3 regions of the Antarctobacter jejuensis genome follow, and region 1 is predicted to be linked to each of the others. Evidence: riboswitches for the same ligand, from Rfam matches in the RefSeq annotation. Region 1 holds a riboswitch; each other region holds the start of a gene.

Region 1 (7,481 bases):
ATCCAGATGCGCAGCGACTGGGTCTTGCCGATCTGCAATGGCGGCGAGCGGCTGAAGGATGGCAACGGGGACAAGGCCCATCCGACACAAAAGCCGGAGTCGCTGCTGCATCGTGTCCTGGTGGGGTCGACCAAACCCGGTGACGTGGTGCTGGACCCTTTCTTTGGCACGGGGACGACAGGCGCGGTGGCCAAGATGCTGGGCCGTGATTTCATCGGGATCGAACGAGAGGCCGCCTATCGCGAAGTGGCCGAGAAACGCATCGCCAAGGTGCGCGCCTTTGACAAGGCATCGCTGCAGGTCAGTACGTCCAAGCGCGCAGAGCCGCGCGTGCCCTTCGGTCAACTGGTCGAGCGTGGCATGCTGCGCCCGGGTGAGGAACTGTGGAGCATGAACGGCCGTCACAAGGCTAAGGTGCGCGCAGACGGAACGCTGGTCGGGAACGAGGTCAAGGGCTCGATCCATCAGGTCGGGGCGCAACTGGAAGGCGCACCCTCCTGCAATGGCTGGACCTACTGGTGCTTCAAACGGGATGGCAAGACCGTTCCGATCGACGTGCTGCGCCAGCAAATTCGGGCAGAGATGACCGAACGGCCCTCCTGACCATATCAGACAATTCAACAGACACCGCCGATGCCGCAACCTACCCTTGCGGCACGAACTGGCCCCGCTTGCCTATCGGCAGGCGGGGCATTTTTCTTGGACCCTGAGGCAAAGTCTGCACCGGACAATACGCCGGACCGCAGAGGTTGCTGTTGGACGTAGATGACGAACCAGGCGTCATCCAACAGGACATCTTCGCCTTCGGTAAGAAATAGCAGACATTGTCGAACTGGCTGGCGTCTTCTCCGGGGTCGCATTGCCGGCGCGGGTTTCTATATTTCGGAGGAGGGCCGCCAACGCGGCGCAGGAAGGGACAGCCGATATGGAAATCAACGCGGATTTTTCGCAGCGCGTGGTCATCCGCCCGGAGGACTATCAATGGCGCGCATCGCCCGCCGCGGGTGTGGAGCGCATGATGCTGGACCGGATCGGAGAGGAGGTGGCCCGCGCCACAACCATCGTCCGTTTTGCGCCCAACAGCACCTTTGATCCACATACCCATGGCGGCGGTGAAGAGTTTCTGGTGCTGGAGGGGGTCTTTTCCGACGAACACGCTGACTATCCGGCGGGAACCTATGTGCGAAATCCGATTGGCACCTCTCACCGCCCGCATATCGGACCGGAGGGGGCAACGATCCTCGTCAAACTGTGCCAGTTCGACGAAAAGGATACGGAGCAGAAAGCCATCGAAACCCGGAATGCCGAATTCCGTCCGGGCACGGCGAAAGGCTTGTGGGAATTGCCTCTGCACGAGGTCCCGGGAGAGACTGTGCGTCTGGTCCGTATCGAGCCGGGAACGCAGGGGGATCTGCCCGGAACAGGGGCGTCCGAGGAGATATTTGTCATCAAGGGCAGCTTTGCCGACGAGAATGGCACCTATCCCGCCGGGACATGGCTGCGCAGCCCGACTGGCTTTGGCCCCTGGATCAGAAGCGACGAAGGGTGCCTCATCTACATCAAGACCGGTCATCTGGATCACTTGATCGCGTCAGCGGTCGACTGATTGGAAGTCATGCGGTGATTGCATGACTGTCAGTCTTTGGTGTTGGTCTTGAGCAAGAGGGCTTTCCGAACCGCGGGAAAGCCCCTACGCCTGTGCTCATGGATATTCGCGCGATCTTGATGGGCCTTGCCTTTGCGGTGATGTGGTCCTCTGCCTTCACCTCTGCCCGTATCATCGTGGCTGCCGCTCCGCCTTTGTCGGCGCTCGCCCTTCGCTTTCTGATCTCGGGGTTGTTTGCCATCGCCATCGCGCGTCTCTTGGGGCAAAGCTGGCATCTGACTCGTGGGCAGTGGCGCGCGACCATCATCTTCGGCCTATGTCAGAACGCGCTGTATCTCGGCCTCAACTTTGTGGCCATGCAGACGATCGAGGCCTCTCTGGCCGCCATCATCGCCTCGACCATGCCGCTGTTGGTAGCATTGTCCGGCTGGGCTTTTTTGGGCGACAGGCCCAAGCCGCTTGCCCTTGCCGGGTTGCTGGCAGGGATCGTCGGGGTCGCCCTGATTATGGGGGTGCGCTTCACCGGCGGCGTTGATTTCTATGGGCTGGCGCTTTGTATCGGTGGCGTGATCGCCCTGACCGTTGCCACGCTAAGCCTGCGCGGCGCGACGTCGGGCGGCAATTTCCTGATGGTGGTCGGCCTGCAGATGCTGGTCGGCTGTGTCGCGCTCAGCATTCCGGCCGTTGCGCTGGAAACCCTCCAAATCGATTGGTCGCTCAATCTGTTGCTGGCCTTTGCCTATACAGTGTTCGTTCCGGGGCTGGCGGCGACACTGGTCTGGTTCCTGCTGGTCGACAGGATTGGCGCGGTCCGGGCGGCGACGTTCCACTTTCTCAATCCCTTTTTCGGGGTGGCGATCGCCGCCCTTCTACTGGGGGAGACACTGCGCCCGCTGGATCTTCTGGGGGTCGCGGTGATCGCCGGGGGCATTCTGGCGGTTCAACTGTCCCGCCTACCGGGCGCGTCCGCTAAAACTCTTGGGAAGTCGTAGGTATTTCCGCCGGTGATGCGGAAAGCTTTGTTTACCGCCTGAGGTTACATCGATGAGGCAAGCCGTTCCGTTTCCGGGGCGGCAGCCGGTATTCGAAGGTGTGACATGGGCCGATTTCCGATCAGGGTGCAGGTGCTCTTCCTTGCCTCAATGTTTGTCGTCATGCTGGCCGTGGCGGGGGTCCTGTCGTGGATCGTCAAATCGGATATGCAAGCGGCATATGAACAACAGGGTACCAGCTACGCCGACAACCTGTCGCTGATGCAACTGATCCACAAACTCGACAAGGCCGAGGGTCACCTCGTCGCCTTTTCGACCGGGGACGACGCGGAATGGCAGCTGTTCACTGATGAGTTGGCGGCCGCAATTGCAGCGCTTGAAAGCGCAGAGCACTTGTTCGTCCACGGTGACAAAGGGGCAAACACGGCGCTGATCGCCGACCTGAAAGAGGCGGCCGTGCCCGTTGCCGGATTGTCCAAACACTATGGGAACGCAAGGAACGAAGCGCTCTTTGGCCAGATGCAGTCGGTCAAGAACGTCTTCCTGCCGACAATCCGCGAGGCGCAGGGCAAGATCGCAGAGATTGGCCACGGGCTCGAATCTGCGGCCGTTTCTGCGCGCGAACAGGCGGAGGCCGTCGCGGCCTCATCGGATCAGAAACAACTGCTGAGCAGTGGCCTGCTGGTGGCCCTGGCGCTGATCCTTGCCTTTGTCTTTGGACGTTCCCTGTCGCAGCCCATACGCCGCGCGCGCGATTCCGTCGCCCGGCTCGCGGATCATGATTACTCGACCGAAATTGCGGACGTCGACCGCGCCGATGAGGTGGGGATGATATCCCGCAATCTCGAAGACCTGCGCGGCAAGTTGGCCGCAGCGGAAGCGGCAGAAGAGCGCGCCAAAGCAGAGAACGGTCGCCGGGTCGAGCTGTTCCAGACGGTGGGGGCGGCAATGGCAAGCTTGCGAAACGGCGCGTTGGACAGCCGGATCGAAGCCTCTGACTGGGCGGATCTGGGGGACAGCTATGTCACGCTCTGCAGCGACTTCAACAGCCTGTCCGCGGCGCTGAGGGACCTCGTCGGCTCCCTTCAGGCCAGCGCCGAGACGGTCAACGGAAATGCGCAGGACCTTTCTGAAATGTCCGACGAAATGTCCCGTAGATCCGAAGTTCAGGCCGCAACCTTGGAACAATCCGCGGCAGCCTTGGATGAATTGTCGGCCAGCGTCCAAGCGGCGTCCGAACAGGCCCAGAACGTCGACTCCAAGGTCACGGAGGGCCGCGAGCGAGCGGAGCAGGGGGGCGAGGTGATGGCCCGTGCGCTGCAGGCCATGGGATCGATTGCAAAATCTTCCGAACAGATCGCGCAGATCATCACCGTGATCGACGACATCGCCTTTCAGACCAACCTGTTGGCCCTGAACGCAGGGGTCGAGGCCGCCCGCGCGGGCGAAAGCGGCAAGGGCTTTTCCGTCGTTGCGTCAGAGGTTCGTGGGCTGGCGCAGCGCGCATCCGAGTCTGCCAGCGAGATCAAGGAGCTGGTGTTGAACAGCGCCCAGCAGGTGGAAGACGGTGAAAAGCTGGTGCAGGAAACCAGCGCGACATTGACCCATATCGTCGCCAGCGTGACCGAAGTTTCGGGCCTCGTCTCCGATATCGCCAGATCCGCCAGGGATCAGGCCAGCGGGGTGCAGGAGATCAGCGTTGGCGTCAGCGAACTGGACAAGGTGACCCAGCAAAACGCTGCCATGGTCAGCCAGACCAGTTCCGCCAGTCGGCAACTGAGCGTCGAGGCGGCGCGTTTGACAGACGTTCTGGCGCGGTTCTCCAACAGTGGTCACACGAACATCGCAAGGAGCGCAGGGATGGTGCCGGATGCGGCGCAACCGGCTGCAAATACGGACGTCGACGATTGGGGCAGGAACGCCCCGGTGGAGCGCGCTAAAGATCCAATCGCCGACAAGAGTGTCCGGTGCGATAAACCTTTAGACTGCACCCCAGAGGAACCGCCGCAGCCGGGCCAGCATGACCGATTGGTTCATGGCAGTTGGTCCGCCGAATTGGACGACCCCGAGCCGCTGCCGATGGAAATTCCCCGCTTGGCCGCTGGAGACGGCCAGTGGAAGGATTTCTAATCCTCTGAAGGTTCCGCGTCAGGCAGGGCTGATCTTGCCACCCGCATCGCCAATCTGACCGCGATGCAAAAGCAGATGGTCGAGTATCACACAGGCCATCATGGCCTCACCCACCGGAACGGCCCGGATGCCGACACAGGGGTCATGGCGGCCCTTGGTGACAATCTCCGTCTCTTGCCCGTCCACCGTAATGGTCTTGCGCGGCGTCAGGATGGAGGACGTCGGCTTGACCGCGAAGCGGACGACAACTTCCTGTCCCGATGAAATGCCACCCAGAATGCCACCGGCATGGTTGGAGCTGTAGACCGGCCCATCCTCGCCCATGTAAATCTCGTCGGCATTCTGCGAGCCCTTCAGGGCAGCCGCCGCCATGCCTTCGCCGATCTCGACGCCCTTGACCGCGTTGATCGACATCATCGCGGCGGCAAGGTCCGTGTCCAGCTTGGCGTAGATCGGCGCACCCAGACCCGCGGGAACGCCGCGCGCGACCACTTCGATCATCGCGCCAACGCTTTCGCCATTCTTGCGCAATCCATCAAGGTATCCGGCCCAGTCCTCTGCCGCCACCGGATCCGGGCACCAGAATGGATTCTGGTCGATCTGGGCATCGTCAAACCGGCTGCGGTCCGCCTTTCGTGGGCCCATCTGAACCATGTAGCCACGGATCTCGACCCCGGGCAGCAAATGCGCCAGCGCCGCCCTCGCCAGACCGCCTGCTGCAACTCGCGCCGCGGTTTCCCGTGCCGAAGAGCGGCCGCCGCCGCGGTAATCGCGCAGCCCGTATTTCTGGAAATAGGTTATGTCCGCGTGGCCGGGGCGGAATTTCTGCGCGATCTCGGAGTAATCCTTGGAGCGCTGATCGGTGTTTTCGATCATCAGCTGTACTGGCGTGCCGGTTGTCCGCCCTTCGAACACGCCGGACAGGATGCGCACCGCATCCGGCTCGCGCCGCTGGGTGGTGAACTTGTTCTGGCCCGGCTTGCGCATGTCCAGCCAATGCTGCAATTGCGCCTCGTCGATCGCCACCCCCGGCGGGCAACCATCGACCGTTGCCCCAAGGGCCGGCCCGTGGCTTTCACCCCAGGTGGTGACGCGGAAAAGATGTCCGTAGCTGTTCATGCTCATGGGCGCAGCCTCCCTTGCAACGGGTCGTTTCGAGGCGGGATACGCAAGGGCAGCGGCAATGCCAAGCCTATTCCAGCGCCCGATGACCGGCTTGCGCCCCAATCGCCACGGCAAACGCGAGGCAAGCAAAGGGAATTTGGGGATCGCGGATCGCCTGAGAGGTGTTTCGATGGCCCTATCAGGGCAACAATCACGGTTTCCCTTGAAGTGTTTTCGGCGCGGCGCTAGGTCTGCCAATACCTCGGGGTGGTGGCGTAACAGCCACCTGAGATTTCCGTTTGCCGGACGAACCCGTTGAACCTGAACCGGTTAGAACCGGCGGAGGGAAGGTATGGACCTTTCGAGGCCTCCAATCTTGCCCTTGCGCCGCAATTTTGGAGGACGTCATGAGAAACCTGACCTTCACTGTTGCAGCGGGATGCCTGAGCGCCAGCATGGCCTTGGCGGATGCTCCTGTGCTGACAGTCTACGCCCCCGATTATTTCGTCTCGGAATGGGGCCCCGGCCCAAAGATCGAAGAGCTGTTCGAGGCGCGTTGCGCTTGCGATCTGCAGTTCAAGCCCGGCGACCTGTTGCCCCGCCTGCTGCTGGAAGGGGACCGGACAGAGGCCGACGTGGTGATCGGCCTGAACACCGATGTCACGCAAAAGGCGCGGGCCTCGGGCCTGTTTGCGGAGCACGGCGTCGCGCTGGACGCGTTGACCCTGCCGCTGGACTGGACGGACAGCGTGTTCCTGCCGTTCAACTTTGGTCATACGGCCTTTGTTTACGACACGACCAAGGTGGAGAGTGTCCCGACCAGTTTCGACGCCCTGCTGGACGCGCCGGACGACCTGCGGCTGGTCATTCAGGATCCGCGCACCTCGATTTCCGGTCTGGCGCTCGTGCTCTGGGTGCAGGCGGTCTATGGCGAGAGCGCTGAGGCAGCCTGGGAAAAACTGGCGCCCAAGATCGTGACGGTGACCAAGGGCTGGTCGGAGAGCTATGGCCTGTTCACCGATGGTGAAGCCGACATGGTGCTCAGCTACACCACCTCGCCCGCCTATCACATCATTGCCGAGGGCGATGATACCAAGAAGGCGGCGATCTTCCCCGAGGGTCACTATTTCATGGTGGAACTGGCGGCCAAGCTGGCCGGGACAGATCAACCGGAATTGGCGGATCAGTTCATGCAGTTCATCCTGTCCGAAGATTTTCAGGGCATGATCGCAACCGGCAACTGGTCGATCCCGGCCGCGCTGCCGCAGGATCAATGGCCCGAAGGGTTCCAGAAACTCGACCTGCCGGAAAAGGTCCTGTTCTACTCCGAGGATGAGGCGGCGGACCTGCGCAACGAGGCCATCGAAGCATGGCGACGCGCGCTGTCGCGCTGATCGCGGCGCTGGCTCTGGTGTGTCTGACACTGGGGCCGGTGGGCGTGGTGCTGACCCGGGCCGGAGGCTTTGGCGCTCTTGGCCCGGGGGATTGGCAGGCGGTGCGGTTCACGCTGTGGCAGGCGCTTTTGTCGGCCTCGTTCAGCGTGGTGCTGGCGCTGCCGGTGGCCAAGGCGCTGGCGCGCAGACGGTTTGTCGGGCGCGGGCTGTTGGTGACGCTGTTGGGTGCGCCATTCATTTTGCCGGTCATCGTAG
Region 2 (7,481 bases), on a different contig from region 1:
ACGTAGTGGTCACAGGCTGCGGACACCTTGGTGGCGTCAAATTGTGCGGCGCTGACGCCGAAGAGGCCCATGTAATGGCTGTGCAATTCGCGTTCCACGGCGATGGCCCCGGCGGCCGATCCGGCAAGCTGCGCGACACTGTCGGCATCTGGCGCCTTGGCTGCGGCCAGGGACAGCGCACGGGCAAAACCCCCAAGGTAATGCGCGTCCTGAATGATGTACCCCTGAAAGACCTCCCGGGGCAGCGTGCCGTCTGCCAGTTGGCGGTTGAAGGGCATGTCGTGGATCTGGCGGCGCAGAGAGGCGGTTTCTCGGGCGAGGTCGTCGGTAAAGCTCATTGCGTGGTCTCCTTCAGGGCGTGAAAGTGATGGACCGGGCCGTGACCCCGCCCGACCTCCAACTGATCCGCCGCACGAATCGCGGCTGTGATGTAGCTTTTGGCGCCGGTGAGGGCGGGCAGCAGCGGCAGGCCCTGCCCCAACCGCGCGGCGATGGCAGAGGACAGCGTGCAGCCGGTGCCATGCGTGTTGCGGGTGTCGATTCGCGGGGCGGACAGCCAATGCTCGGCCTCGGGCGTGATCAGAACATCCGGACAGTCCGCACCGGCCAGATGACCGCCCTTCAGCAGCACGGCCTGCGGGCCAAGCGCCAGCAGCGCGCGGGCCTGATCGCGCATCTCGTCGCGGTTGCGCGCCTCTGTCCGCCCCAGAAGGTCTGCGGCTTCGGGCAGGTTCGGCGTGATCAACGCTGCCATGGGGAACAACGTCTCGCGCAGGGCCGCGATTGCGTCTTCGGCAAGTAGGCGGTCGCCGCCCTTGGCAACCATCACCGGGTCCAGCACGACAGGACAGGTCAGCCCCGTCAGCGCATTGGCCACGCAACGGGTGATCGCCGCGTCGCCCAGCATCCCGATCTTGATGGCGCCAATGCGGACGTCGGTGCGGATGGCCGCGATCTGCGCGGTCAGGATCTCGACCGGGCAAAGATGTACCGCCGTGACGCCCTGCGTGTTCTGCGCCGTCAGGGCGGTGATGGCCGTCATCGCATAGCCGCCATTGGCCGAGATCGCCTTGATATCGGCCTGAATGCCAGCCCCTCCGGAACTGTCGGAACCCGCTATGGACAGGATATTGGGGATCATGCCTGCCTCCATGTGTCCAAGAGCCTGCGCGCGGCCCCGGTCATGTCCGGGCTGTGCGAAATGGCGGAAACCACGGCCAACCCCGCGCCACCCGCCGCCTTGACCGGGCGGGCATCGCTGGCGGTGATGCCGCCAATGGCAAGGCAGGGCAGGGCGCTGCGGCCTGCGATCCGGGCAAAGCCGTCCAGACCGATGGGCGGCGCGTGATCCGGTTTGGACCCTGTCGCATAAACCGGCCCGACGCCGAGGTAGTCGACACCGGGCGGTACGGAAGCAAGTTGCGCCTCGCTCTCTATCGACAGGCCAAGGATACAGTCCGGGCTCAGCCGCTGTCGAATCCTGGCCGGGTCGCCGTCCCCCTGACCGATGTGCAGCACCGGCGCGCCCACGGCGATGGCCACCGCGACCCGGTCATTGACCACCAGTTGGGCGCCTTCGTTCGCAAGCGTGCGCAGCAGGGTTCGGGCCAGATCCGCGAACTGTGCATCCGGCAGGGTCTTGTCCCGCAGTTGCACCCATCCCGCGCCACCCCGAGCCGCCGCAATCGCCTGATCGACGACCGGGGCATCGGCCCCGGCGTCGGTTATGAAACAGAGATTGGGGATCATGCCGCGACCCGCGCCCTGGCCGTGATATCGTCCGGGGTGAGGCGGTACAGGGCATCCAGAAAGGCCACCTGGAACGATCCCGGACCGTTTGCTGTCTTGGCGGCGTCCTCTCCCGCGATGCCGTAGTAAGCCAGTGCCGCGACGGTTGCGTCAAAGCGATCCTGACCCGCGACAAAGGCACCGACGATCCCGGTCAGCGAACAGCCAAGGGCGGTGACGCGCGGCATCAGCGCATGCCCGTTTGAAATGCGGGCGACGCGGCTGCCATCGGTCACAAAATCCACCGCCCCGGTGACGGCCACCACGGCGTCCTGCCGCGCCGCCAACAGACCTGCGGCCTCTTCGGCGGCTTCGACGGTATCGGCGGCATCCGCGCCGCGCCCCGCGGCCTCTGCCCCCGTCAGTGCAAGGATTTCAGAGGCATTGCCCCGGATCACAGCCGGTTTCAGCGCCAACAATTCCGCCCCGACCTGACGCCGGTACGCCGTGGCGCCAACAGCCACCGGGTCCAGAACCCAAGGCCTTTCCGCCGCCTGTGCCGCCGCTGCGGCCTCTGTCATGGAGGCGACCCAGCCGGGCGACAGGGTGCCGATGTTGATGGTCAGGGCAGAGGCGATCCCGGCGAATTCCGCCGCCTCTTCCCGCGCATGGACCATGGCCGGAGAGGCCCCGGCGGCCAGCATCACGTTGGCCATCACGTTCATGGCAACGTAGTTTGTGATGTTCTGCACCAAAGGCGCGGCGGCGCGCATCTGCGTCAGGTGCTGTGCGGGGGTCATCTGTGCAATCTCCTCTTGCCCACAGGCAGAAAGAGATTCGGGAAACGGCGGGACAACGCCCGGTCATTTCGCGCGCCTCCCTCCGCCGGTATTATCCGGTTCAGGTTCTAAGGGTACTTCTCAGCCCGGTTGCCCGAGCGCCCCTGTCGCCATGTGGAAGGCGTCGCATTCCTGAGGGGGAGGGTCAAGTGCGGGCAGCCCGGCCGGGTGTGACGGACGCCGGGCCGGACCGCATTTGTCAAACCAGTTCGAAGGTAATGACCTGCGCGCCTTCCCACAGCACCAGATTGCCTAGCTTCATCAGGTTTTCCTGCCCGCTGGTGATTGTGATGAAATGGTTGCCCGCCAGTTGCCCCATCTTCGACGAGAAATCGACCCCGCCATAGGCCAACAGGATCTCGGTTTCCGAAATGCCGCCGGGATAGAGGATGAAATGCCCGGGCGCGGGGTGCGAGGTATGGTTTTCATAAGACACGCCGAAATCTTGATCGCCCAGCGGGATCCAGACGCCTTCGCCGCTCCAGCGCACATGCACCAGCTGGCTCTTGTAGGGCAGCGTCTTGCGGAAGGCCGCGCAGGTCTTGGGGGCGGCGTCCTCTTCCAGCACGGCATCGAATTCATAGGGGCCTGCGTGGATTTTCAGTTTGGTCATCATGGGTCCTTTCATGCGTTGAATCTGTCAAAGGAGAAGGCGGTCAAGTCCTGCCGCAATTGCCCGTTGAGGGCCGCCTGCGCCGCCTCTCGTCCCATCAGCGGGCCAAGGGTGTAACCATTGGCGGTGGCCGCGACGGTGACACGCGGGTGTCCGGGCAGCGGGCCAATCAACGGCGCGCCGTCGATGTCGATGTTCATTGCGGCCCAGCTGCGCAGGACGCGCAAGCCGCCAACCGCCGGAACCGTGCGCGCGGCGGCCCAGAGGTTGCCTTCGAGGCTGTCCGGCAGCACCCGGGATTGCCCGCCGGGGCCAGTTTCGGCTGTCCAGGCCCCGCCGATCAGGACGGTGCCGGCCTGTGTCTGCTTCATGGTAAGATGCCGGTCGGCATGGGCGACGAGGCAGGGCAACACCGGCGCGGTGCGTTCGGTGACCACCATCTGCAAAGGTGCGCCTTTCGCCGGTATGGTCGCCCCCAGCATCGCGCCCAGTTGTGCGGACCAGCCGCCAGCGGCGACCAGAACCCGTGGCGCGGTGACGGTGCCGCGCGCGGTCTGCATGGCGTAGTCATCGCCATCGCGGGCGATGGCCGAGACCGGAGCCTGTTCCTCGAAATGAACGCCCATCCTGCGGGCCTCTGCAATCAGCGCAAGCGAGGCGGCGAGCGGGTTGATCTTGCCTTCGCCCGGACACCATGCGGCGGCGATCATCCGGTCGGAAATGCTGGGGGCGATCTGGCGGAGGCGATCGGGGCCGATCACCTCTGTGGTGATGCCAACCCGCGCTTCGGAGCGCGCCTTTTGTTCAAGGAACGGGATCTGAGCTTCTGTCTCTGCGACCATTAGGCCACCGGTCGTAGCCATTTCGAAATCTGCGTTCAGCGTACGCTCCAGATCGCGCCAAAGCGCGATGGACTCCTGCTGCAACGGCAGGGTGCGCAATTGCAAGTCTCCGCCGCCCACGGCCTTTTGGCCGAAATCCCATGACAGGAGCTGCAGGTGCAGGCTGCCCGCGTTGCCACCCGAGGCCTCTGCATTCAGCCAGCCGCGTTCCAGAACGCTGACCCGTGCGCCTGCGCGGGCGGCGTAGAGGGCGGCCGAAATGCCGGTGATGCCGCCACCGATCACAACCAGATCGGCGCGTGCCTGCGTCAGTGGGTCGGTTGGCGGGGTTCCCGGACGGGCGGCGGGCGCGCTTTCACGATGACCGCCCCATTCCGGTTTCTCGATACCCAAGGCGGAGACTGGCACCGGCTTTGCGGGCAGTTGGGGGGCGAACAGGCGTTCAGGCTCGGGGGGCTGTCCTGCCTCGGACAGCATCCGCAGAGCGACGGGCAGGCAATAGCGCCCCTGACACCGCCCCATGCCCATGCGGGTGGCCCGTTTCAACGCACCGGGATCGCGCGCACCGTCCCGGATGGCCTGCCGGATCCGGCCCGCATCCACCGCTTCACATCGGCAGACCGTGGCGTCGTCGTCGGGTGGTGGGGGCGGCGGGGCGTGAAAGAGCGACCAGAGCGCCGCCTGAAAACGGCGCGCGCGGCGCAAAGGTCTGTTCGACACTGGGGGCGCGGTCAGGCCCAGTTGGGCGGCAATCGCAGACCCGGCAAGCGCGCCCTGCGCCTCTGCTGCCGGGGCGCCGCCCATGCCACCCGCATCGCCCGCGATCCAGAGGCCCGGCACCGATGTAGCGCCGCTGTCGTCCACCAGCGGCACTGGCAGGCCGCTGAGCGCGTCCGGGGTAAGCGCTGCCCCCATCAGCCGGGCCAGTTCCATCTGCGGCGCGAAGCCTGAACCGATGCAGATCGTCTGAGCTTCGACAAAACGGCGATCAGTGCCACCCGTCTTGCGCAGCGTTGCGCCTGCGTCCGTGACCTCGGCCAATTCCCAGCCGGTCAATACCGGAACGCCCGCCAGCGCCAGACGCCGCCTTTGCAGCAGCCCCTCGCGGATCAGCGCCGGGGACAACGCGGCGGCCCGCAGCAGCGCACCGGGGGCGCGCAGGCGGCCGCGTTCGGCAAGGGCGGCAACCGTACCGCCTAGGCTCAGGATTTCGTCGGCAAGTTGCCATCCCAAAGGTCCGTGACCGGCGATCAGCACTGGACCGGGGGGCACAACCCCGTAACGCCTCACAAGGGTCTGCGCCCCTCCGATGCTGAGCACGTTTGAGCGCGTCCATCCCGGCACAACGGGAGGCAGTTCATAGCCCCCGGTCGCCAGCAGAACGCTGCACGCGGCAATCGCAAGCCCGCCCGATGACCCGTGGCTGCGCAGGGCAAAACCACCGTCGGCGCGTGCGTGCCAGACGGTCTGTCCCTGTTTCACCACGATCCCGGCCTCCGCCACTGCGCGCCGCAGATCGTCGCCCGCGCGATGCTGAGGGTCTTTTGCGCCGGTGCCGCGAAACCCCTTGGTGCGGGGTTTGTAGAACTGTCCGCCCGCAGCGTCGCGTTCGTCCAGAACGATCACCTGCGCGCCCGCCCGCGCCAGAATCAGTGCCGCGCTCAGGCCGGCGGGCCCCGCGCCGATCACCACCGTATCGGCCTGTAACTCCTCTGGCGGTGAGGCCTCGCCTGCCCAAGTGCTTGGCGTTGTAGCCAGATCCTCCTGAGCGCAGACACTCATACCCTCTGCCACCTTGGTCATGCAGGCCAGTTGGCCGACTTGACCGTCCACCTGCACGGCGCAATCTTGACAGACGCCTATGCCGCAGAACATCGCCCGATCCTGTCCGGCACCGCCGCTGCCCAGCCTGCGCACCCCCGCCGCCGTCAGGGCGGCTGCGATGCTGTCGCCGGGACGCGCCTGCATCGGCGCGCCGTTCCAGGAAAAGCGCATGGTCGTCAGGCCCCGGCCCGTTCCAGCAGATCCACCGCCTTAAGCGCGTCCAGCAGTTCCGGCATGTCCGCCTCTGGTAAGGGCAGGCGTGGGCTGCGCGGGTCGCCGGTGGGCAGGCCCATCAGTTCCAGCGCCTTTTTGGTGGCCGAGACATAGCGATGTCCGCCCACCAGCCGGATCACCGGCAGCATCTTCTTGTAGAGCGCCCGCGCCGCATCATAATCTTGCGCATCTGCGGTCAAGGTGAACAGACGCGCGCAATCGCGCGGCAGGATGTTGGACCCCACCGCGACCCAACCCTCTGCCCCGTTCACAAAGCTTTCGAACCCCATGATGCCGCCAAAGACGGTCATCCGGTCGCCGCAGAGGTCGAGGATGTCGCGCACCCGCGTGACGTCCATCGTGCTTTCCTTGATGTAATCCACGCCTTTCAGCATCGATAGCCGCGCCACGATGGGCGGGGTCAGGTCCACGTTTGACGTCGCCGGGTTGTTGTAGAGCATGATCGGCAGATCGGTCGCCTCTGCGATGCGCGCGTAGTGATGAAAAAGCTCGTCCTCGGTGGGCGTGGAATAGAAGGGCGGGATGATCATGACGCCGTCTGCGCCGACAGCTTCGGCCATGCGGCAGTTTTCGATGACCTCTTCGGTGCTTTCCGCGCCCGCGCCCAGCAACACCGGTACCCGGCCTGCGACGGTATCGACGACACAGCGCGCTACGGATTCCCGCTCCCCGATGTTCAGCGAGAGGAATTCGCCGGTCGATCCCAGCGGGATCAACCCGTGAATGCCTTCGGTCACCTGCCAATCGGTGTAGCGCTCCATGCGGCCGGCATCAAAATTGCCCGCATCGTCATAGGCCGTGACCATCACGGAAAACGTGCCGCGAAACTGGGTCATTGCGGGGTCTCCTTCATATTCAGCAATCGCAAAGGGGTGTCGCGCAGTAGCGCAGAGGTGAGGTCGGGCGGAAACTCCAGCCGCTGCATGAGCGCTGTGACGTTCCGCAGGATGTGCCCATAGCCGTGTCCGCCCCAATGCCTCAGGCGGGTCTTGGTGCAGATGTCGTGGGATATGGCGATCTGGTTGCCGAAGCCCTGCTTAGCCAGGTCGCGGATCAGCCTCAGGCGGGTCAGGTCCGTGGGAAGCTCCACCTCATCTGTCATCCAATAGTGCGAGGTTTCGACGCCGAAGAAATCCCATTCGACCACCGCACTGCGTTCCAGCAGAGCTTGGATACCCGTGCCATCGGGATGTGTCCGGTCCATATGGCAGAGCACGACGCGGGAAAGGTCGGCGCCGTTGGTTTCCAGAATGTCCAGAACTTGCGCGCAGGCGGTGTCATGCCGTCCGGGATGCACGCTGATCGCGGCACCGGTGCGTTGCTGGGCCTCGGCGGCGGCTTCCAGCGCGCGCTGCTCGAACACGGTCAGTGGCCATGAACAGCCCATTTCCCCGATCAGAC
Region 3 (7,481 bases), on a different contig from region 1:
CCTTTGACGCCGCACTTTGGGGCTACCTGCCCGACCTGACAGGCGCCGCGGGCATCACGCTCATCCTCGCCGCCGGAATCGTGCAACTGAAAATATCAACCAAGGACACGTCATGAGCCAACCGCCAAATATTCTGTTCCTTCTGCCGGACCAGCTGCGCCCGGATTTCCTTGGCTGCTACGGCGCGGGTTTCCTGAACACCCCGGCTATAGACGCCCTCGCCGCCAAAGGCACCCGGTGGGAGACCGCGATCTCGCCCTCGCCGATCTGCGTCCCGGCCCGCGCCTCGATGCTGACCGGACAACACGCCCACGCGACGGGCATCACTCACAACATGTGCTGGCTGCGCCCTGACCGGCAGCAGATGGGGATACACACATGGCCCGAGATTCTGGCCAAGGCAGGCTATCGCACCTCGGCCATCGGCAAGATGCATTTCTATCCCTGGGACATCGCGGAGGGCTTTCAGAACCGGGTGATCGCCGAGGACAAGCGCCACATCCATGTGCGCGACGATTACCACCACGCATTGCAGGCCGAAGGCTTTGCCAAGCTGCACGGCAAGGAGATGCCCGGCTATTACGAGACCAAGGGGGCAAGCACCAATCCCTTACCCGATCACCTGCAGCCTGACCGTTGGGTCGCGCACCGCGCCGCAGATCACCTGCGCAGCCTGAAAGGCGATCAGCCCTTTGCGATGATGGTTGGCTTTCCCGGACCGCATTGCCCCTACGACCCTCCCTCTGAGGCGCTGAGCCGGGTAGATCCGGGATCCATGCCCGGCGCCCTGCCCCGGACGGCGGAAAGCGACACCCACATGCCCGGGCATATCGCCGGGTACAAACGTGACTGGGCCGATCTGGACTACAGCGAATTGACCGACAACCAGATCCGCGCCATCCGGCATCATTACGCGGTGTCAGTGGAACGGCTGGACGAGGACGTGGCTCTGCTGATCGAGACGCTGCGAGACACCGGGCGGCTGGAGAACACGATCATCGTCTTTGCCTCTGACCACGGCGACTATCTTGGCGACTTCGGGCTGATGGGCAAAGGGTTCTTCCACGAATCCTCGATCCGTGTGCCGCTGATCGTCACCGATTTTCGCGCGCCTCAGGCACGGGTCGAAACCGCCCCGGCCTCGCTGATTGATCTGTTCCCCAGCTTTCTGGACTGGGCCGGCCTTTCGCCCGCGCCACAGGCGCAGGGCAGACGCCTCTCCGATCCGGACCCCGCGCGCTGCATCGCCGGGGCCACCTCTGGCGGGTTCATGCTGCGCGATCCGCGCTGGAAGCTGGTGCGCTATGGCAACGGAACAGAGGCCCTGTTCGACCTGCAGACCGATCCCGGCGAACAGGACAATGTCATCGACGCACACCCCGACGTGCGCGCGCGGCTGGATGCGGAACTGGCGGCAAGCCTGTTGCAGGGGCTGGCCACGGGCCATGCGGACAAGAACGTGCCGGACGCCAAATCCCCGCCAGACGGCCCTTTCCACGATCCGTTCTGGCGGCGCCCCTATCCCGCAACCATTGCGCCTGTCGGCCTCAGCACGCCACGCAGCCGTCCGTCAATCGAAAGATCCGAGCGGTGATCCAAACGGACGCGGCAACAGGCGCGAAGACCTGCAGACGCCTTCCCGCACCTTGAAATCAAGGTAGCATTTTGCTACCTTTACAGGATCAAAGGAGGCGAAGATGGCGCAATCCGTGAAACTCTCAGACGATGTCATGGCCCTTGTCCGCCGTGAGGCCGACCTGCACAGCCGGTCCGTGGCCGGACAGATCACCCACTGGCTGCGCATTGGCCGGGCGATCGAACACTCCGGCAGCTTTGACTACACCCGCATCTCCGCCGCGCTGGAGGGCAAGCTGGACACCACCCAACTGCGCGAGGATGAAGAGGCCGCATGGCTCGACGCCTTCACCGAAAAGATGGCACATCCGTCAGCGGCGGAAGAGGCATTTTATGCCAAACGTCAGGTGCTTGGCCGGGGTGTCGGCCTTGACGCGGGCGGCAACCTGATCCGCGCCGGGGAAAACCCAGCCGCATGAGACCCAGCCTTGTCCTGCTTGCCGGACCCAACGGCGCCGGCAAGTCGACCCTCTACCAGACCCGCGTCGCGCCCAGCTTCGCGGGTCCTTTCATCAACGCCGACATCATTCAGCGGGATGAACTGCGCGACCCCTCCATGAACGCCTCCTATAAGGCCGCCACGCTGGCCGCCGCCCGCCGGGCAGAGCTGCTGGCGGCGGGGCAGAGCTTTGCGACCGAGACAGTGTTTTCGCATCCCTCCAAGCTGGAGATCATTCAGGTCGCCCGCGCGCGCGGCTACCTGGTGATCGTGATGCACGTGGGCGTCGACAGCCCTGACCTGTCCGTGGGCCGTGTCCGCGGCCGGACAGAGGAGGGAGGCCATGACGTGCCGGAGGACAAGATCCGCGCGCGCTTTGCCCGCAGTCAGCCGTTGATCCGCGCAGCGGTCCTGCAAGCAGATCGCGGCATGGTCTTCGACAACTCGCGTCTCAATCAGCCGCCGCAACGGATGCTGGTCTTTACACAGGGCCGCCTGACACAGGCCGCCCCACAGCTGCCCGACTGGATCCTGACCACCTACGAGACCGATCTGCAGATCTGAACGGCCCTCCCTGCCCCGCCGAAGCGCGGGCAAATCGGGCCGCTTGACAGTCTCCGCAACTTGCCACAGTTTGGCGCCACATAACCGGGGGTGCTCCGATTTGGGGCTGAGATGCGCATGGGCGCGAACCCTTCACAGCTGATCTGGATAATACCAGCGGAGCGAGGTGCTACCATGTTCATAGGCGCGCAAGTGTCGCTTTATCCGATGACATCCGACTTCGTCGAGGTCATCACAACTGGGCTATCTGCTCTCACCCCTTACAAAAACGACCTGCGGATCGAGACCGACGATATCTCGACCCTGATGGTGGGCGCCCCTGCCCCGCTGTTTGGCGCGATGCGCGACCTGTTTGCCGCCACCGCCCGCCGCCCGGAGCATGTGACCATGCATGTCACCCTGTCGCGCGGCTGCCCCGGCGAACCGGACGACCCTACGTGCCGCTGCGAGACGCTGGAACGCGCGCAAGAACAATCGCTGGCCGAACGTCAGGCGCTGGCGCGTGAGGCGCTGAGCGCCGCGCCGGTCATGGGGGTCGAAATCGACGTACAGTTTTCGCTGTACGTCATGGGATCGGGCAACCATATGGACGAGATCTATGGTTGCATCGATTTCCTGAAGAACAGCGGCACTTTCCTGAAATCAAAGAACTTTTGCACCCGGCTGCGGGGCGACGCGGGCGCGGTGTTCGAAACGCTGCAACAGGCTTTCCTGCGCTTTGGTCCGGCAGAGGGTCACGTGACCATCGACCTGACCGCCTCGGCCAACAGCCCCAGCCTGCGCTGAGTGCAGGCCAGAACGCGGGCACCTGCCGCCCGCCGCCAGACCCATGTCCGTATTGCGATTCATATTCCCGGCCCTCGTGCTGGTGGCCGGTTTTCTGGGCGGGTGGGAGGCCTATGTGCATCTCTCCGGTGCCTCGCCCCTGATCCTGCCCGCACCCAGCGACATCGCCAACGGGCTATGGGTGGAACGCGCCGCCTTCGCCCGCCATGCCGGGGCGACGCTGCAGGTGGCCTGCATCGGCTTTGGCCTCTCGGTTCTGTTCGCCTTCGTGCTGTCGGTCCTCTTGCATTTCGCGGGCTGGCTGCGGCGCGGGCTGATGCCGCTGCTGATCGGCAGTCAGACGGTGCCCATCGTGGCGCTGGCCCCGCTGATGGTGCTGTGGTTCGGCTTTGGCCTCTTGCCCAAGGTGCTGCTGGTGATCCTTGTCACCTTCTTCCCGATGGTGCTCAGCCTCAGCAGCGGCTACGCCGCCCTGCCCCGCGCCTACCGCGATCAACTGGTGTCCATGGGCGCCTCACGCTGGCAGGTGTTCCGCCGCGCCACCCTGCCCTTTGCCCGCGCCTCGTTCTTTTCAGGGCTCAGGATCTCGGCCACCTATGCGATCGTGGCGACAATATTTGCCGAATACGCGGGCGCGCGGCGGGGCCTTGGGATCTACATCCTCTCGGCCAAGAACAACTTTCGCGCCGACCTCGTGCTGGCCGCCGTGGTGATCTCTGCCCTGCTGACACTGACCCTGCTGGCCGCCATTGAAGCGATCCAGCGCGCCACCGGCCGACGGTTTCGGAGGGGCACGGATGCTTGACCTCAACGGGCTGACCGTCACGGCGGGCGATACGGCGCTGGTCCACGACCTGTCGCTGACCCTGCACATGGGACAGCTGACATGCCTGATCGGGCCTTCGGGCTGTGGCAAAAGCTCTGTCATCAAGTGGCTGGCCGGGGTTCTGGCGCCGGAATTGCGGGTGGCGGGCAGCGCCACCATAAACGGCCAAACCGCCCCCCTGCCCCACCCCGAGATCGCCTACCAGCCACAACAGGACACGTTGTTCCCATGGCTGACCATCAGCGAAAACGCGGCCCTTGGGCTGGACCTCGCGGGTCTGCCCCGGCGCGACGCCCTGCGCCGCGTGCGCGCGCTCTTCCCCGCCTTCGGCCTCGACGGCCATGAACACAGCTTTCCCGACCAGCTTTCTGGCGGGATGCGCCAGCGCGCAGCCTTCCTGCGCACCATCGTGCAGGATTGCCGCGTGCTGCTGCTGGATGAGCCGTTCTCGGCGCTGGACGCGGTCACGAGGCTGCGGATGCAGGACTGGCTGATTGCCCGGCTGGATGAGCGCCCGCGCGCCGCGCTGATGGTCACCCATGACCTGTACGAGGCCACGCAGGTGGCCGACCGCATCCTTGTCATGACGGGCGGTCCGGGCCGGATCGTGGCCGACATTCCCATCACCACCCCCCGCACGGACCGTACGGAGGCCACTCTGGCCGACACGCGCTCCGCGCTCAGATCCATGTTACTGGAGGAGACACCATGAGGATCACGACGCTTGGCCTTGCCGCCCTTCTGGCCGCGCAGGCGGCCCATGCCGAAGAGGTGAGCATCGCGCTCGACTGGACGCTGAACACCAACCACATCGGACTTGTGGTGGCACAGGAACGGGGCTTTTACGAAGAGGCCGGGCTGGAGGTGGATATCCTGCCCTATTCCGACAGCGCCTCGACCGCGCTGCTGGCGGCGGGTGTCGTGGATTTCGCCTATATGACCGCGCTTGGCTTCATGAGCACCAAGGCCACCGGCGCAGAGATCACCGCGCTGTGGGTCACCATGCAACGCGAGGCCGGGCGGCTGGTCTACAACAGCGACCACCCCGATATTTCCAGCCCCAAGGACCTGCAGGGCAAGACCTACGCGGGCTTTGGCAGCGCCTGGGAGGATGCGCTGATCTCGACCATGATCGAGGCAGATGGCGGTGTGGCCGACTATGACACCGTGACTCTGGGCACCGGCGCCTATGAGGCACTGGCCTCGGGCGCGGTGGATTTCACTCTGGAGGTTGCCACATGGGAGGGGGTCAACAGCGAGCTTCTGGGCCGCAAGCAATCGCATTTCATCTATGCCGATTACGGAGTGCCGGAACCTCAGGGCGGCTATATCGGCGCGCAGACCGCGACGCTGACAAAGGATCCTGAACTGGTCTCCGCCTTCATGACCGCCACGGCGCGGGGCTATGCCTGGGCGGCGCAAAACCCGCAGGCGGCGGCGGAAATCCTGATCGCGGCGGGGGACTTCCCCAATGCCGATCTGGTGCGCGGTTCCATGCGGGTAATCGATGAGGGGCACTACCTGACCGATGGCACCACACCGGTGGGCCGGATCGACCACGAACGCCTGACTGACATGGCGCGGTTCCTGTTTGACAGCGGCGTGCTGCGCGGTGCGGATGGTGCGCCGCTGTCGTGGCCGGGAGACCTGTCTGACTGGTACGATCAGGGCTGGATGGCGGACTGACGGCTGATTGCACCCCTCGCATGCTGATTCACCACCTGTGAGGGTTTATTATTTATTTTCAGTGGGTTATCGCCTGCGTTTCGCGCTTTACCTGCGCCGCCCCGCCCTGCTTTTCGCCGGGAAACCGGTGTCTTACCCGTGGGTAAGATTGCAGAGCGGCGCGGTGTATCGGGTCTTACCCACGGGTAAGACCCGTTCCCTTTCAGCCGTCCAGCGCCGCGTAAAAGGCCGCAATCGCCTGTTCCAGCTTGCGCCGGTCGATCGCCGAAAAGTCCCGCTCATCCCGCAGTTCCAGCCGCCCCTGCGAGGCGCTGCACTTGGCCACGCCCTTGCGAAGCGGCACCTGAAAGGTGGTCTTGGCCTGCCGCGGACGGGCCGGCTTTTCGCTGGCCTTACCCGTGGGTAAGGCCCCCTGCCCTTCGGCAAAGCCACGCAGGATCTCGACCTCGCGCGCCGCGTCCCGGCCCGGCTCTGCCTGCAAGGCCACCATCACGCGCGAGACCAGTGCCTCGTCCCGGTCCATCCGCCGCTTCAGTTCTACCCCGACATTGCGCGGGATGTCCTGCGGGTGCTCCAGCACCTTGTCCAGCCGCATCAGCAATTCGGCAAAGGCGCGGATATAGCTGCGCTTGGTGTAGGTCGCGGATTTGAACAGCACCGAAACCGCGTCGGCCACGTCTGGGCAGTTGTTCGCGGGGTCGTCCGCATAACGCCCCGCCAACGTCGCCATTTCGGCGAATGAGATATCCTTGCGGATCAAGTTCTCATCCACCATGCGGCGATAGCTGGTCTGCAACTGCGCCTCTGTGGGCACGATGCCCGCCGGGATGGTGGCAAACGCCGCATCGCCGGTTTCCTCATGCAGCGCCTTGAACGCCATCAAACGGCGCATACCCTGGATCAGCTCGTATTTGCCGTCATCGCGCGCCTCGACCCGGATCGGGTTGGACAGGCCGATTTCGCGGATCGAGGTTTTCAACTCTTCCAGTTCTTCATCGGCACCCGGTTTGCGATCCCGCAGCAGGCGGTCCGTCACCACGTCGTCCAGCGGCACCCGGTCGGTGATCAGCCCCTCGCGTTTCAGCCGGACAAATTCGGTGGCAAGGCGGTCGTTTTCTTCGCGGATGGTGTCCTCCGCCGCCTTGCGGTCGCGCAGCGAATGCGCGTTTTCGTTGATGGCAGAGGCCATCGGCCCCCGGCGCAGCGCGCGGTCCGGCACCTTGCCGACCTCCATGTCTCCCATTTCGGGCAGGTCGATGTCGAACATCCTGCGCTTCTTGCTCATTGGTCTGCCTCCATCTGCGCCCATGCGTCGTGCACGGTTTGGCGGAATTCCTCATAGGCCGCGTCGAATGTAGAACGTGCTCTGCGCCAGGTCTCTCTGGTCATCTCTCGGTAATCCATTTCGTAGACCGAGTTCAGGAATCGGCCGGACTGTTCCACCGCGCGTGTCATCTCGACCGGGTTGTCGGTGACATGTTCGCCCCAGACCTTGCGAAACGCGTCCTGCATTGCGCGGTGTAGGTCATTGCCGGGCTCGTACCG

What was found. A riboswitch is a leader RNA that binds a small molecule or an ion and turns the genes downstream of it on or off. The one in region 1 is predicted to bind thiamine pyrophosphate.
Region 2: linked by a shared signal. The riboswitch ahead of thiM (hydroxyethylthiazole kinase) and the one ahead of thiB (thiamine ABC transporter substrate binding subunit) in region 1 are both predicted to bind thiamine pyrophosphate.
Region 3: linked by a shared signal. The riboswitch ahead of ACTXGA_RS19880 (YkoF family thiamine/hydroxymethylpyrimidine-binding protein) and the one ahead of thiB (thiamine ABC transporter substrate binding subunit) in region 1 are both predicted to bind thiamine pyrophosphate.

What each region holds. Positions count from the first base shown of each region.
Region 1 is NZ_JBQQXJ010000007.1:129,421-136,901, reverse strand. It holds gene ACTXGA_RS11945 (site-specific DNA-methyltransferase) at 1-603, shown strand, start outside; gene ACTXGA_RS11940 (cupin domain-containing protein) at 926-1,606, shown strand; gene ACTXGA_RS11935 (DMT family transporter) at 1,705-2,598, shown strand; gene ACTXGA_RS11930 (methyl-accepting chemotaxis protein) at 2,704-4,728, shown strand; gene aroC (chorismate synthase) at 4,747-5,853, opposite strand; TPP riboswitch at 6,086-6,197, shown strand; gene thiB (thiamine ABC transporter substrate binding subunit) at 6,240-7,226, shown strand; gene ACTXGA_RS11915 (thiamine/thiamine pyrophosphate ABC transporter permease ThiP) at 7,202-7,481, shown strand, end outside.
Region 2 is NZ_JBQQXJ010000023.1:45,276-52,756, forward strand. It holds gene tenA (thiaminase II) at 1-338, opposite strand, end outside; gene thiD (bifunctional hydroxymethylpyrimidine kinase/phosphomethylpyrimidine kinase) at 335-1,141, opposite strand; gene thiE (thiamine phosphate synthase) at 1,138-1,749, opposite strand; gene thiM (hydroxyethylthiazole kinase) at 1,746-2,528, opposite strand; TPP riboswitch at 2,589-2,683, opposite strand; gene ACTXGA_RS22390 (DUF3830 family protein) at 2,767-3,180, opposite strand; gene ACTXGA_RS22395 (FAD-dependent oxidoreductase) at 3,192-6,017, opposite strand; gene ACTXGA_RS22400 (dihydrodipicolinate synthase family protein) at 6,023-6,916, opposite strand; gene ACTXGA_RS22405 (phosphotriesterase family protein) at 6,913-7,481, opposite strand, start outside.
Region 3 is NZ_JBQQXJ010000017.1:21,389-28,869, reverse strand. It holds gene ACTXGA_RS19900 (DMT family transporter) at 1-116, shown strand, start outside; gene ACTXGA_RS19895 (sulfatase family protein) at 113-1,594, shown strand; gene ACTXGA_RS19890 (TA system antitoxin ParD family protein) at 1,698-2,054, shown strand; gene ACTXGA_RS19885 (ATPase) at 2,051-2,638, shown strand; TPP riboswitch at 2,715-2,820, shown strand; gene ACTXGA_RS19880 (YkoF family thiamine/hydroxymethylpyrimidine-binding protein) at 2,813-3,424, shown strand; gene ACTXGA_RS19875 (ABC transporter permease) at 3,468-4,229, shown strand; gene ACTXGA_RS19870 (ABC transporter ATP-binding protein) at 4,222-4,962, shown strand; gene ACTXGA_RS19865 (ABC transporter substrate-binding protein) at 4,959-5,936, shown strand; gene ACTXGA_RS19860 (ParB/RepB/Spo0J family partition protein) at 6,139-7,221, opposite strand; gene ACTXGA_RS19855 (AAA family ATPase) at 7,218-7,481, opposite strand, start outside.